Regions from separate parts of the Streptococcus parapneumoniae genome, predicted to be linked through region 1. Evidence: riboswitches for the same ligand, from Rfam matches in the RefSeq annotation. Region 1 holds a riboswitch; the other holds the start of a gene.
The links. A riboswitch is a leader RNA that binds a small molecule or an ion and turns the genes downstream of it on or off. The one in region 1 is predicted to bind thiamine pyrophosphate.
Positions count from the first base shown of each region.

Region 1 (7,719 bases):
GTTGAGTCGCATTCTATCCGTACAGGTCAATTGACCGATGAGGAGTGGCAAAAATATACCATTGCTCAAGGGAACCTAGCAAACGCAAGTATCTATATCGATGATACGCCAGGGATTCGGATTACAGAGATTCGTTCTCGTTCACGTAAATTAGCTCAAGAAACTGGAAATCTTGGTTTGATTTTGATAGACTATTTGCAGCTTATCACGGGAACTGGTCGGGAAAATCGTCAACAAGAGGTTTCAGAAATTTCACGTCAGTTGAAAATCCTAGCAAAAGAACTGAAGGTACCAGTAATCGCTCTTAGTCAGCTTTCTCGTGGGGTAGAACAACGTCAGGATAAGAGACCGGTCTTGTCTGATATTCGTGAATCTGGGTCTATCGAGCAGGATGCTGATATCGTAGCCTTTCTTTATCGCGACGACTACTATGAGCGTGGTGGTGAAGAAGAGGACGGTATCCCAAATAATAAGGTGGAAGTTATTATCGAGAAAAACCGTAGTGGAGCTCGTGGAACAGTGGAATTGATTTTCCAAAAAGAATACAATAAATTTTCAAGTATCTCAAAAAGGGAGGCATAAAATGACAGATGCATTTACAGATGTAGCTAAGATGAAAAAAATTAAAGAGGAAATCAAGGCGCATGAGGGTCATGTAATTGAAATGACCTTGGAAAATGGACGTAAGCGCCAAAAAAATAGATTGGGTAAGTTAATTGAAGTTTATCCATCCCTCTTTATTGTTGAATTTGGGAATGTTGAAGGAGATAAACAAGCTAATGTTTATGTTGAGTCCTTTACTTACTCAGATATCCTTACTGAAAAGAATTTGATTCATTATCTGGACTAAAGTGAGAAATTTTCTCACTTTTTCTTTTTTCTCCGAATAGTTTAAGTGAAGGCAATCTTCGATTTATACTCTTCGAAAATCAAATTCAAACCACGTCAGCTTCGCCTTGCCGTACTCAAGTACAGCCTGCGCCTAGCTTCCTAGTTTGCTCTTTGATTTTCATTGAGTACTATATTATTTTCAAGGAGGAAGAATGAAAATTTTACCGTTTATAGTAAGAGGGACAAGTTATTACTTGAAGATGTCAGTTAAAAAGCTTGTTCCTTTTTTAGTAGTAGGATTGATGTTAGCAGCGAGTGATAGTGTCTATGCCTATTCTGGAGGAAATGGATCGATTGCGCGAGGGGATGATTATCCTGTTTATTATAAAAATGGGAGCCAGGAGATTGATCAGTGGCGCATGTATTCTCGTCAGTGTACTTCTTTTGCAGCCTTTCGTTTGAGTAATGTCAATGGTTTTGAGATTCCAAGGGCTTATGGAAATGCGAATGAATGGGGGCATCGTGCTCGTCGTGAAGGCTATCGTGTAGATAATACACCGACGATTGGCTCCATTGCTTGGTCTACTGCAGGAACTTATGGGCATGTTGCCTGGGTGTCAAATGTAATGGGAGATCAGATTGAGATCGAGGAATATAACTATGGTTATACAGAAGCCTATAATAAACGAAGTATAAAAGCAAATACCATGACTGGTTTTATTCATTTTAAAGATTTGGCTGGTGGTAGTGTGGGGAATAGTCAAACCTCAGTTTCAATAGGAGGAACACATTATTTTAAGAGCAAGTCTGCTATCAAAAATCAGCCACTAGCTAGCGCAACTGCAATTGATTACTATTATCCTGGGGAGAATGTTCATTATGATCAAATTCTCGAAAAAGATGGATACAAGTGGATGAGCTATACGGCTTATAACGGAAGTCGTCGTTATATCCAGCTAGAGGGAGTGACTTCTTCACAAAATTATCAGAACCAATCAGGAAATAGCTCTAACTATGGATCCAATAACAGTTCAACTGTCGGTTGGAAGAAAATAAATGGTAGTTGGTATCATTTCAAATCAAATGGGTATAAATCAACGGGATGGTTGAAAGATGGTTCTAGCTGGTATTATTTGAAATCATCTGGTGAAATGCAGACAGGATGGTTAAAGGAGAATGGCTCGTGGTATTACCTGGATAGTTCAGGGGCAATGAAAACAGGCTGGTATCAAGTTTCTGGTAAGTGGTATTATTCTTACTCTTCAGGTGCCTTAGCTGTTAATACGACGGTGGATGGCTACAGAGTAAACAGTGATGGAGAACGAGTATAGAAAATTGGAGTAGGAAATTTTTCCTGCTCTTTTCTGTAAGCAGTTTCCTTGACATTTTTCTTATTTTGCGCTATCATATATCTATATAATATATGGGAGTCTGTGTACAGTCTGAGAGGAAGTGTTAAACTTCGACCGCACCTGATCTGGGTAATGCCAGCGTAGGGAACGATACTTAGTCTATTCTTGACCTTTTCCATATATGGCAAAGGTTTTTCTTTTTGTCAAAGGAAAACGAGAAGAGGAGGTTTTTATGAAAGCAAGCATTGCCTTGCAAGTTTTACCCCTAGCGCAGGGGATTGATCGGATAGCTGTTATCGATCAGGTCATTGCTTACCTGCAAGCTCAAGAAGTGACCATGGTGGTGACACCATTTGAAACGGTCTTGGAAGGGGAGTTTGATGAGCTCATGCGTATTCTCAAAGAAGCGCTGGAAGTGGCAGGGCAGGAGGCAGATAATGTCTTTGCCAATGTCAAAATAAATGTAGGAGAGATTTTAAGTATTGATGAGAAACTTGAAAAGTATACTGAGACGACACATTAGTCTATTGGGCTTTCTGGGAGTCTTGTCAATCTGGCAGTTAGCAGGTTTTCTTAAACTTCTCCCCAAGTTTATCCTGCCGACACCTCTTGAAATTCTCCAGTCCTTTGTTCGTGACAGAGAATTTCTCTGGCACCATAGCTGGGCGACCTTGAGAGTGGCTTTATTGGGACTGATTTTGGGAGTCTTGATTGCCTGTCTCATGGCTGTACTTATGGATAGTTTAACTTGGCTCAATGACCTGATTTACCCTATGATGGTGGTTGTTCAGACTATCCCGACCATTGCCATAGCTCCTATCTTGGTCTTGTGGCTAGGTTATGGCATTTTGCCTAAGATTGTCCTGATTATCTTGACGACAACCTTCCCTATCATCGTCAGCATTTTGGACGGTTTTAGGCATTGCGACAAGGATATTCTGACCTTGTTTAGTCTGATGCGGGCCAAGCCTTGGCAAATCCTGTGGCATTTTAAAATTCCAGTCAGCCTGCCTTACTTTTATGCAGGTCTGAGGGTCAGTGTCTCCTACGCCTTTATCACAACAGTGGTATCTGAGTGGTTGGGAGGCTTTGAAGGACTAGGTGTCTACATGATTCAGTCCAAGAAACTGTTTCAGTATGATACCATGTTTGCTATTATTATTCTGGTATCGATTATCAGTCTTCTTGGTATGAAGTTGGTCGATATCAGCGAGAAATATGTGATTAAATGGAAACGTTCGTAGAATTAGAATGTTTCAAAAAAGAAAAGAGGAAATCAAAATGAAGAAAACATGGAAAGTGTTTTTAACGCTTGTGACAGCTCTTGTAGCTGTTGTGCTTGTAGCTTGTGGCCAAGGAACTGCTTCTAAGGATAACAAAGAGGCAGAACTCAAGAAAATTGACTTTATCCTAGACTGGACACCAAATACCAACCACACAGGGCTTTATGTTGCCAAGGAAAAAGGCTATTTCAAAGAAGCTGGAGTGGATGTTGATTTGAAATTGCCACCAGAAGAAAGTTCTTCTGACTTGGTTATCAATGGTAAGGCACCATTTGCAGTGTATTTCCAAGACTACATGGCTAAAAAATTGGAAAAAGGGGCAGGAATTACTGCTGTTGCAGCTATCGTAGAACACAATACATCAGGAATCATTTCTCGTAAATCTGACAATGTAGCTAGTCCAAAGGACTTGGTTGGTAAGAAATACGGAACTTGGAATGACCCAACTGAACTTGCTATGTTGAAAACCTTAGTAGAATCTCAAGGTGGAGACTTTGAAAAAGTTGAAAAAGTACCAAACAACGACTCAAACTCAATCACACCGATTGCCAATGGCGTTTTTGATACTGCTTGGATCTACTACGGTTGGGATGGAATTCTTGCTAAATCTCAAGGTGTAGAGGCTAACTTCATGTATTTGAAAGACTACGTTAAAGAATTTGACTACTACTCACCAGTCATCATCGCAAACAACGACTATTTGAAAGATAACAAAGAAGAAGCTCGTAAAGTCATCCAAGCTATCAAAAAAGGCTACCAATATGCTATGGAGCATCCGGAAGAAGCAGCTGATATTCTCATCAAGAATGCACCTGAACTCAAGGAAAAACGTGACTTTGTCATCGAATCTCAAAAATACTTGTCAAAAGAATACGCAAGCGACAAGGAAAAATGGGGTCAATTTGATGCAGCTCGCTGGAACGCCTTCTACAAATGGGATAAAGAAAATGGTATCCTTAAAGAAGACTTGACAGACAAAGGCTTTACCAACGAATTTGTGAAATAATGACAGAAATAAGACTAGAACACGTCAGTTATGCCTATGGTCAGGAGAGGATTTTAGAGGACATCAATCTGAAAGTCACTTCAGGTGAAGTGGTTTCCATCCTAGGCCCAAGTGGTGTTGGAAAGACCACCCTCTTTAATCTAATCGCTGGGATTTTAGAAGTTCAGTCAGGGAGAATTGTTCTTGATGGCGAGGAAAATCCTAAGGGACGCGTGAGTTATATGTTGCAAAAGGATTTGCTCTTGGAACACAAGACGGTGCTTGGAAATATCATCCTGCCCCTCTTGATTCAAAAAGTGGATAAGGCGGAAGCTATTGCTCGCGCGGATGACATTCTTGCGACCTTCCAGTTGACAGCGGTACGGGACAAGTATCCCCATGAACTCAGCGGTGGGATGCGTCAGCGTGTAGCCTTGCTTCGAACTTACCTTTTCGGGCACAAGCTCTTTCTCTTAGATGAAGCCTTTAGTGCCTTGGATGAGATGACCAAGATGGAACTCCACGCTTGGTACCTTGAGATTCACAAGCAGTTGCACCTGACAACCTTGATTATCACGCATAGTATCGAGGAGGCCCTCAATCTCAGCGACCGCATCTATATCTTGAAAAATCGCCCTGGTCAGATTGTTTCAGAAATTGATCTAGATTGGTCTGAAGATGAGGACAAGGAAGTCCAAAAGATTGCCTACAAACGTCAAATCTTGACAGAATTAGGCTTAGATAAGTAGAAAAAGTGGGAGTTGGTGAAGATTATCCTTTACCAGCGCCCTTTTTCTTTTAAAAATGAGAAAATTTCGGTATAATAGTCAAAGATAGTCAAGGTTTAAAGAGAGAGGTGGGTTTGTAATGAGATTTAAAAATACATCGGATCATATTGAGGCCTACATCAAGGCGATTTTAGATCAATCTGGTATCGTGGAGTTGCAACGTAGTCAATTGGCAGATACCTTTCAGGTTGTCCCTAGTCAGATTAACTATGTGATCAAGACACGATTTACTGAAAGTAGAGGCTACTTGGTTGAAAGTAAGCGTGGTGGCGGAGGCTATATTCGTATAGGACGGATTGAGTTTTCTAGTCATCATGAAATGCTCAGGGAGCTGCTTTACTCGATTGGTGAGCGGGTCAGTCAAGAAATTTATGAAGATATTCTGCAGCTTTTGGTTGAGCAGGAATTGATGACCAAGCAGGAGATGAATTTGCTAGTATCAGTAGCTTTGAATCGCGTTCTAGGAGAAGAAGCTCCAGTCCTTCGAGCTAATATGCTACGACAGGTCATACAAGAGGTAGATAGAAAAGGGAAGTAAGATGAACTATTCAAAAGCATTGAATGAATGTATCGAAAGTGCCTACATGGTTGCTGGCCATTTTGGAGCTGGTTATCTAGAGTCTTGGCACTTGTTGATTGCCATGTCCAATCACAGTTATAGTGTGGCAGGGGCAACTTTAAATGATTATCCATATGAGATGGACCGTTTAGAAGAGGTGGCTTTGGAACTGACTGAAACGGACTATAGCCAGGATGAAACCTTTACGGAATTGCCGTTTTCTCATCGTTTGCAGGTCCTTTTTGACGAAGCAGAGTATGTGGCGTCAGTGGTCCATGCTAAGGTGCTAGGGACAGAGCATGTCCTCTATGCGATTTTGCATGATGGCAATGCCTTGGCGACCCGTATCTTGGAGAGGGCTGGTTTTTCTTATGAAGACAAGAAAGATCAGGTCAAGATTGCTGCTCTTCGTCGAAATTTAGAAGAACGGGCAGGCTGGACTCGTGAAGACCTCAAGGCTCTACGCCAACGCCATCGTACAGTAGCTGACAAGCAAAATTCTATGGCCAATATGATGGGCATGCCGCAGACTCCGAGCGGTGGTCTTGAGGACTATACGCATGATTTGACAGAGCAAGCGCGTTCTGGCAAGTTGGAGCCAGTCATAGGTCGAGATAAGGAAATCTCACGTATGATTCAAATCTTGAGCCGTAAGACCAAGAACAATCCTGTCTTGGTTGGGGATGCTGGTGTCGGGAAAACAGCTCTGGCGCTTGGTCTTGCCCAGCGTATTGCTAGTGGTGATGTACCTGCGGAAATGGCTAAGATGCGCGTGTTAGAGCTTGATTTGATGAACGTTGTTGCAGGGACACGCTTCCGTGGTGACTTTGAAGAACGCATGAACAATATCATTAAGGATATTGAAGAAGATGGCCAAGTCATCCTCTTTATCGATGAACTTCACACTATCATGGGTTCTGGGAGTGGAATTGACTCAACTCTGGATGCGGCCAATATCTTGAAGCCAGCCTTGGCGCGTGGAACTTTGAGAACGGTTGGTGCCACCACTCAGGAAGAATACCAAAAACATATCGAAAAAGATGCAGCCCTTTCTCGTCGTTTCGCCAAAGTGACGATTGAAGAGCCAAGTGTGGCAGACAGCATGACCATTTTGCAAGGCTTGAAGGCGACTTATGAGAAACATCACCGTGTGCAAATCACAGATGAGGCGGTTGAAACAGCCGTCAAGATGGCTCATCGTTACTTGACTAGCCGTCACTTGCCAGACTCTGCTATCGATCTTTTGGATGAAGCAGCGGCAACAGTGCAAAATAAATCAAAGCATGTAAAAGCAGACGATTCTGACTTGAGTCCAGCTGACAAGGCCTTGATGGATGGCAAGTGGAAACAGGCAGCTCAGCTAATCGCAAAAGAAGAGGAAGTGCCTGTCTATAAAGACTTGGTGACAGAGTCTGATATTTTGACCACCTTGAGTCGCTTGTCAGGTATTCCAGTCCAAAAACTGACTCAAACTGATGCCAAGAAATACTTGAATTTGGAAGCTGAATTGCACAAACGTGTTATCGGTCAAGATCAAGCAGTTTCAAGCATTAGCCGTGCCATTCGCCGCAATCAGTCAGGGATTCGCAGTCACAAGCGTCCGATTGGCTCCTTTATGTTCCTAGGGCCTACGGGTGTCGGAAAAACTGAATTAGCCAAGGCTCTGGCAGAAGTTCTTTTTGACGACGAATCAGCCCTTATCCGCTTTGATATGAGTGAGTATATGGAGAAATTTGCAGCCAGCCGTCTCAACGGAGCTCCTCCAGGCTATGTGGGTTACGAAGAAGGTGGGGAGTTGACAGAGAAAGTTCGCAACAAACCCTATTCCGTTCTCCTCTTTGACGAGGTAGAGAAGGCCCATCCAGACATCTTTAATGTTCTCTTGCAGGTTTTGGATGATGGTGTCTTGACCGATAGCAAG
Region 1 is NZ_AP026968.1:2,282,409-2,290,127, reverse strand. It holds gene dnaB (replicative DNA helicase) at 1-582, shown strand, start outside; gene SP4011_RS11215 (Veg family protein) at 584-850, shown strand; gene cbpD (choline binding-anchored murein hydrolase CbpD) at 1,044-2,162, shown strand; TPP riboswitch at 2,245-2,347, shown strand; gene SP4011_RS11205 (thiamine-binding protein) at 2,416-2,706, shown strand; gene SP4011_RS11200 (ABC transporter permease) at 2,669-3,427, shown strand; gene SP4011_RS11195 (ABC transporter substrate-binding protein) at 3,465-4,472, shown strand; gene SP4011_RS11190 (ABC transporter ATP-binding protein) at 4,472-5,200, shown strand; gene SP4011_RS11185 (CtsR family transcriptional regulator) at 5,319-5,777, shown strand; gene SP4011_RS11180 (ATP-dependent Clp protease ATP-binding subunit) at 5,779-7,719, shown strand, end outside.

Region 2 (7,719 bases), 690 kb from region 1:
CCATCTGCAACCTCAAAACACTATTTTGAGCTGACTTCATCAATCTTATCTAAAACCTCAAGGCAGGGCTTTGAGCAACCTGCGGCTAGCTTCCTAGTTTGCTCTTTAATTTTCATTGAGTATTAGTTAGGAAATAATGTCATCCAGCTTTGATAAAAAGGCTTGGGTTTTTGCCTCAATATCTTCTGCCTGCATCAGATCGCGTACGACTGCTACTCCAGCTATACCCGTGCCGATAAGTTGGTCAATATTCTCTGAAGTCAAGCCTCCAATAGCAACTACTGGAATGGCAACCGTTTGGCAAATTGTTTTCAAGGTCGATATCAGAGTGATGGGCGCATTTTCCTTGGTGGTAGTTGGGAAAATGGCTCCTGTACCCAAGTAATCTGCACCTGATTTCTCCGCTTCCAGAGCTCTTTTAACCGTTTTAGCGGTGACACCGAGGATTTTGTCAGGGCCCAAGACTTGTCGGGCAACCGAAACTGGTAATTCATCATCTCCGATATGCAGACCTGCTGCATCGACTGCAAGACAGATATCCAACCGATCATCGATTATCAAGGGTACCTGATAGGCATCTGTTATTTCCTTGACTTGTTTTGCCAGTTGATAATATTGATTGGTTGTGAGATTTTTTTCTCGTAATTGGACTATGGTAACCCCTGAACGGCAGGCTGTCTCAACCTTTTCAAGAAAGCTTTCCACGGAATCTTGATAGCGATTGGTTACCAGATATAGTCTAAGTGCTTCTCTATTCATAAACATCTCCTTTGATGGCATCTAACCAGTTTTTATCTCTTCTTAGAAGCGAAAGCTGATTGAGTACTCGGTAACGAAATTCTTCCAATCCCATTCCTTGAACAACTATTCTCTCAGCAGCAATGTTAAGATAAGAGACTGCTAAGCAAGAAGCTTCAAAACCAGTCTTTCCTTGGCTGAGAAAAACGGCTGTTAAGGCTCCAACCAAATCTCCTGTCCCTGTTATCCAGTCTAATTCTGCACAGCCATTTCCCAGTACAGCAACTTGATTCTCCGAAACGATGAGATCTCTGGAGCCTGTGACTAAGAATGATATACCAGGATAGGTCTGACACCAGTCTTTCAAGACTTGAAGTAAATCCTCAGTTTCTTGGTCTTTAGCACTCGCATCGACCCCAACGCCGTGATGTTTTAATCCAACAAGACTTCGAATTTCTGACATGTTTCCTTTAAGGACCGTAGGTCTATAGTCTAAAAGGTCTTTAACTAAGCTCTTACGAATGGGCGACGCTGATACACCAACCGCATCTACTACCATTGGGAGAGAAACTTGAGTTGCATAAGAAGCTGCCATGCGGATTGCTTTTTCCTTCTCAGCTGACAAATGCCCTAAATTGATGAAGAGAGCCTGGCTTTGCTTAGTAAAATCAAGAACCTCACGGGGATCATCTGCCATGACAGGTTTGCATCCCAGAGCCAAAATCCCATTTGCCAGCATCTCACAAGAAATCTCATTGGTAATACAGTGAATGAGGGAACTAGAGCCTATAGGAAAAGGGTTTGTAAATGCCTGCATCAGTCTATCCTTTCAGCAAAGAAATATCCCTGCACTTTTTTAAAGAATTCCTGCTTGATTAAAAATCGAAAGGCAATAAAGGAAATCGCTGTACCAATCAAGGTCGCTCCGAAAAATCGAGGCGTGTAGATAAACCAGCTAAGCTTAGCAGCCGATCCTGTAAAGAGTACCATAACAGGATAGGAAACAATAGAACCAATAATACCTGTTCCCAAAATTTCTCCTAGAGCGGAATAATGAAATTTTCGACCATACTTATAAAAGAAACCTGCAAGGAGGGCTCCAAAAGTCGCTCCTGTGAGAGCTAAAGGTGGAATCCCTTGAGTAGTCATACGGATAAAGGCTGTCACTGTAGCCATAACCAAAGCATAAACAGGTCCCATCATGATTCCAGCTAGAATATTGACTACACTGGACATCGGTGCCATTCCCTCAATTCGAAAGATAGGCGTAAGGACTACATCAAGGGCAATCATCATAGATAAAATGGTTAATTTGTGAACTTGTAGTTGGTGTTTTCTCATATTCCTATTCTTCTCCTTTTTCTAAAGACTGTAAATCGCTCTTCCATGTCTGGTGTTGGTAAGCCATCTCCCAAAACTTGGCTTCCATGTGAACACTGATGTGGAAGGCATCTAGCATTTTTTTCTTGTCTGTCTCGTCACTTTCTCGATAGAGCTGATTGACCAGCGCTCCCTCCTCTCTGATCTGTTGCTCTAACTCATCCGTAATATAAGTTTCAATCCATTGTTGGTAGAGAGGATTTGGTGATGGTTTAAGATTAAGTGATTTCCCTATATCATGGTATAACCAAGGACAAGGAAGCAAACTTGCAAAAGCGATGGCTAAGTTTGGCTCTGCAAATTGACGATAAATGTGCGAAATGTAATGATAACAAGTTGGAGCGATTGGATGTTGCTCCATTTCCTGGTCGCTGATTTCCAATTCCTTGAAAAATTGTTGGCGGATAAATAACTCACCCTCCACTAAACTCTGAGCATTTTGTTTCAAGAGTCTTTTCATCTCTTGGTTTGAAGTCTTATCAGCCAAAAGGTGATAGATTTCTGAGAAGGCCTTCAGATAGTAGGCATCCTGAATCAGGTAATAGCGGAAAATGGCAGGTTCTAAATTTCCCTCTTGCAACTGTAAAACAAAGGGATGATGAAAGGAAGCCTGCCAAGCTTCCTTGGATAATTCCATCGCAATATCTGTAAATTCCATAATAACTCCTTTATAAAAATAGACTGGTTTGAAGCAATAAAAAGAACAGCAGGTAGATGAATAGTGTCCTTTGAGGAATATAAAAAGTCCGATAGCTATTCTCCACCTGTGCATGTTCGTCATATCCATGCGCCGATAAGGCTCTCAGGTAAAGATGGCGCCACCTAAAGACTGTCATCAGAACCTTGCTGTAAATCAAGGGCGACCAAAAATGCAGTTCTTGACCACGTAATAGGCAAGCTTCTTTTAGGGACTTGATTTCTTGCTGAATGAGGGGGAAGGAATTGAATACCACAATCAAGGCATAGGACCAAGAGCGTGATAGCCCCTTTTGAGCCAAGTACAAGAGAAGCTCTTTTAGTGAAATAGAGGAAATAAAGACAAGTCCGATACAAACGGTCACAAAGGCCCTCGTTCCAAGTATGACTGCCTGCGAAGCATCCCCATGTAACTGAACTGCCCAGTAGTTGGCAAAGGATGGCAAAATGGCAATCAGAATCATCCAAACCAATACTTTAAATCGACGGCAATAGACCATAAAGAGAATACAGAATGCGACTACCGAAAGATTCAGAGCAATCGAAGGAATGAAAGATGTTTCCAAGGATAAAATCAGCAAGAAGAGACTGATAATCGGTGTCTGGGTTGCTACTTTGACCATACTATCTCACCTCCCCTTGGATATTGCTACTCTGAGATGTAAGTGGTTTGGTAATTGTCACTTCTTTCACATGACTGAGCCCCTGACTAGTCATCTCAATCCAATAATCAACCACAGAGATCAAAGGATCTAAACGATGGCTAATGATCAGAAAACTTCTTCCTTGATTGCTCTCCTCCACAATCCACTGACAAAAATAATGGCAAGATCTATCATCCAAACCTGCAAAAGGTTCATCTAGCAAGATCACAGAAGCCTTGCTGGTCAAGATGGTCAAGAGCTGAAAAATCTTTTGCTGGCCACCACTTAATTGATAGGGACTCTTATCAAGAGCCTGCTCCAGATCAAAATATTGTAAAGCTTGGAAAATTCGCTGATTTCTTTCAGAATCAGGTCCATCTAATTGAAGTTCCTCTCGCAGACTGACTCGGATAAACTGTTTCTCAGCTTCCTGAACAACACCCGTCAGGTCACGGTACAAACTCTTTTTCTTTTTCAGGACTGTCCCCTTCCAGGTAATGCGCCCCTTATACTTTTGAAATTGAAGAATAGACCGAAAGAGGGTTGATTTCCCGACACCATTATCACCCAAGATACAAGAAATTCCTTGGTAGAATGTAAAATCCGCAATCGAAAAGAGGGAGCGCTTATCCAGCTCACAAGTCATTCGATCCATATGGAATAGTTCTGGACTAGAAGCAACATTCTTTGAAGAAATCTGTGTCATCTCAGAGGAAGGGATTTGAAACACTTCCCTTAGTTGTCCGTCTCTTAGCTCCACCATATGGTCGATATAGGCTTCATAATCAGATAAATCATGGTCGCACAAAATAACTGTCTTCCCATTAGAGACCAACTCTTTTAGAATCTCCAATATCTCTATCCTACTCTTGCGATCAATGGAAGCAAAGGGCTCATCTAATAGATAGACCCTAGGATTCATAGCAAAGAGAACAGCCAAAGCAGCCTTTTGCTTTTCTCCACCTGATAAGTGATGGATGGGACGGTGCAAGATGTCCTTGCAACGACATTGCTGGACAACCTCTGCTATTTTAGAATCAATTTCCTGAACGGGATAGCCGATATTCTCCAAGGTAAAAATCAGCTCCTCAAACAAGCTCTCCATGGTAAATTGATGATTGGGATTTTGAAAGAGAATGCCAACCGTCTGGACACGTTTGACGATAGAAAGCTGACTGACCTCGCTCTCATCTATCAGAACTTGACCGCTATAGGGAAGAGAACTGACTTGGGCAATCATTTGAAAGAGACTCGATTTTCCAGAACCACTGCTCCCAACTAACAAGGTAAAGGCTTGCGCATGAAAAGTAAAATCAATCGGCTCAAAGAAGATTGGGGACTGAATCTCCCGTAATTCCAGCCCCATCTATGCCTTTCCTCCAGTTGCAAACTGATGATAGAGTTTGACAATGGCACGAACCAAAATGGTACAGAAGAAATAAACAGAAATAAAACGTACCACAAGCAAGGAAAGGACAAACGGAAGTGAAAAGGCGTAGTAACCTAACTTAATGTATTCATAGATAAAGCTAACAAGCGTAATCCCAATACTATTAGCAGTTAGAGAGAGCCAACTTTCATAGCGATTTCTAGTTACGATAAAACCAAGTTCACTTCCCAAACCTTGAACCAAGCCGGACAAAAGGGCACCTAGACCGAATTGGCTACCATAAAGGACTTCAGCAAGCGCAGCTAGCACTTCTCCAATCGTTGCACTTCCGACTCTCGGAACAAAGATGGCAGCAATGGGCGCAGCCATACACCAGAGTCCAAAAAGGATTTCATTGGCAAAAGCCTGTAAACCAAGAGGTGTTAAGAGTAGGCTGAGAATATTATACACATATCCTGAACCAACGAAAACCCCACCAAAAAAGATAGACAAGAAAGCAAGCAAGATAACATCTTTTAACTGCCATTTTTTCAACATAAAAAAACTCCTTTTTTAAAGAAAAGTGGGGTGCTCAAGGTGAGCTACCAAAAGGCTTTATAGCACCTTCATCCAGTTTCGTAAAAGAAAAAACTCTAATTACAGATAGGAATTAGAGTTTAGCTTACAAGATTAGACCGTTCTTTTCGACATACGAAAAAAACTTTTCACATTTCCCTTCGCCAGTCTTAACTGTATCAGGTTCAATGGGTATCATCTCAGCCTAAAGCACCCCAAATGTCTTTATTATTTAATTGTATGATTATTATAACACACATTTTATACTAGTTCAAGAAATTGAACTGGAAATACAGCCTTGCACTCACAAAGACAGCAGATCTTTCTTTTGCAAAAACCAAATGTCTTGTTTGATAGATTAGCTATTTAAACTGAATCTGGACATATCTTTTTAGAAAAGGAAAACTTCCACTTACTTAGAATCCAAGGATAGATACCTATTGTTCACTCATTTCTCGAACAGTTTTTTCTATATTTTTTGCATACGATATTGCTGAAATGATTGAAACACCGTCAACATTGGTCTTCATAATGTCTTTAATATGTTGCGTCTGTATCCCACCAATTGCAACTAAGGGCATTTGTGGCAATAGTTTTCTCATCAATTTAAGACCTTCATAACCTATAGCGCCACCAGCATCATCTTTTGACTGGGTATCAAATACAGGACCAACACCAACATAATCTACATATTCAACTTTTGACTGTTGAAATTCTTTCTCGTTTTTTATAGAAAGACCAATTATTTTATCTGGCATCAATTTTCTAATTTCATCAACTCCAAGGTCATCTTGTCCTACATGTACGCCATCAGCGTCAATTTCCATCGCCAAATCAATATCATCATTAACAATAAACGGAACATTGTATTTTTTACAAAGATCCTGTAGTTTAATTGCTAATTTAACTTTTTCTTTACCTTCCAGGGCTCCCTCACCTTTTTCACGGAATTGAAATAAGGTTATACCACCTTTTAAGGCTTCCTCAACGACTGTATATAGATCTTTTCCTTGGCAAGTAGTCGTTCCACAAATAAAATATAGTTTTAGTAATTCTTTATGAAACATCTTACTTCACTCTTTTGAATTTCTTTACATCTTCATCTGAAATCTCGTATAAGGCATTCATAAATTCAACTTTAAATGTTCCAGGAAGATGTCCATTTGGACGTTTTTCTGCCATTTCTCCAGCGATATTGTAAACCAACATTGCTGTTTCTAATGATTTCAATTCTTGACCTTTTTCTAGTCCGATAAAGCTTGCTACCACTGCCCCTAATAAACATCCTGTCCCAATGACTTTTGGCATCATGGCACTACCATTATGAATCGTTACCACTTCTCCATTAACAGCAATCGCATCAACTTCTCCAGTCACTACTATTGGAATATGAAACTTAGCGTTGGCTGCTAGAGCAATCTCATCAATATTATCCACACCAGCACTATCTACTCCTTTAGATGCCACATTTATACCTACTAAAGAAGCAATCTCTCCAGCATTCCCCCTAATCGCAGCTAGTCTGTAATTGTTGATTAAATCATCTGCTACTTTTTTTCTATATTCTCCTGCTCCACAGGCTACAGGATCTAAAACTGCTGGGACATTATATTTCTCTGCAATTTTCAGAGCAACTTGGTATAATTTCCAATTATCATCCGTTAAAGTCCCAATGTTAATCAATAATCCTCCAGCATATTTTAATAAATCTTCTAAGTCTGCTGGGTACTCGCTCATAGCTGGTGAGGCACCCAGTGCTACTAATCCATTTGCTGTGAAATTTTTTACTACATCATTGGTTATGCAAATGACCAAAGGTGCTTTTTCTTTTAATAATTTTAAACTTGTCATATTGAATTCCTTTCTTTTCACTTTATACGATCTATTGATTTCGATTTATCTCTATCTTTTGTTAAGAAATTTTTTTCATTTACATTGAATGATTTACCTCATCAAATTTGTAACTATCCTAAACCTTCTCTAGGCGTCATAACCAATATCAAAAAAGGCTAATTCTAAAGCGACCGCTTGATTCCAGCGTTGCTGAAGTTCTGTCAAATCTTCTCGACCTTTCCCGACACGATTGAGTTCGTCAACCAGAAATTGAACCCACTCTGCAAAGAAAGGACCTCTGTGGAGATTGATCCATTCCGAATGAATATAGGCTTCAGGTAGAGCCAAATCTTTAGAACCCCAATCTAAATAGAGACCTTCTGCAATGACCAGCATGACCAAAAGATGAGCATAGTCTGATGATGACACAGCAGAATACATAAGCTCCTGAAAGGCTTTTGTTACAGGGTGCAAGCTCACTTC
Region 2 is NZ_AP026968.1:1,589,580-1,597,298, forward strand. It holds gene thiE (thiamine phosphate synthase) at 127-759, opposite strand; gene SP4011_RS08250 (hydroxyethylthiazole kinase) at 752-1,555, opposite strand; gene thiW (energy coupling factor transporter S component ThiW) at 1,555-2,079, opposite strand; gene tenA (thiaminase II) at 2,084-2,776, opposite strand; gene SP4011_RS08265 (energy-coupling factor transporter transmembrane component T) at 2,787-3,437, opposite strand; gene SP4011_RS08270 (ABC transporter ATP-binding protein) at 3,439-4,824, opposite strand; gene SP4011_RS08275 (ECF transporter S component) at 4,825-5,385, opposite strand; TPP riboswitch at 5,543-5,631, opposite strand; gene thiE (thiamine phosphate synthase) at 5,841-6,470, opposite strand; gene thiM (hydroxyethylthiazole kinase) at 6,472-7,254, opposite strand; gene SP4011_RS08290 (TenA family protein) at 7,384-7,719, opposite strand, start outside.
Region 2: linked by a shared signal. The riboswitch ahead of SP4011_RS08275 (ECF transporter S component) and the one ahead of SP4011_RS11205 (thiamine-binding protein) in region 1 are both predicted to bind thiamine pyrophosphate.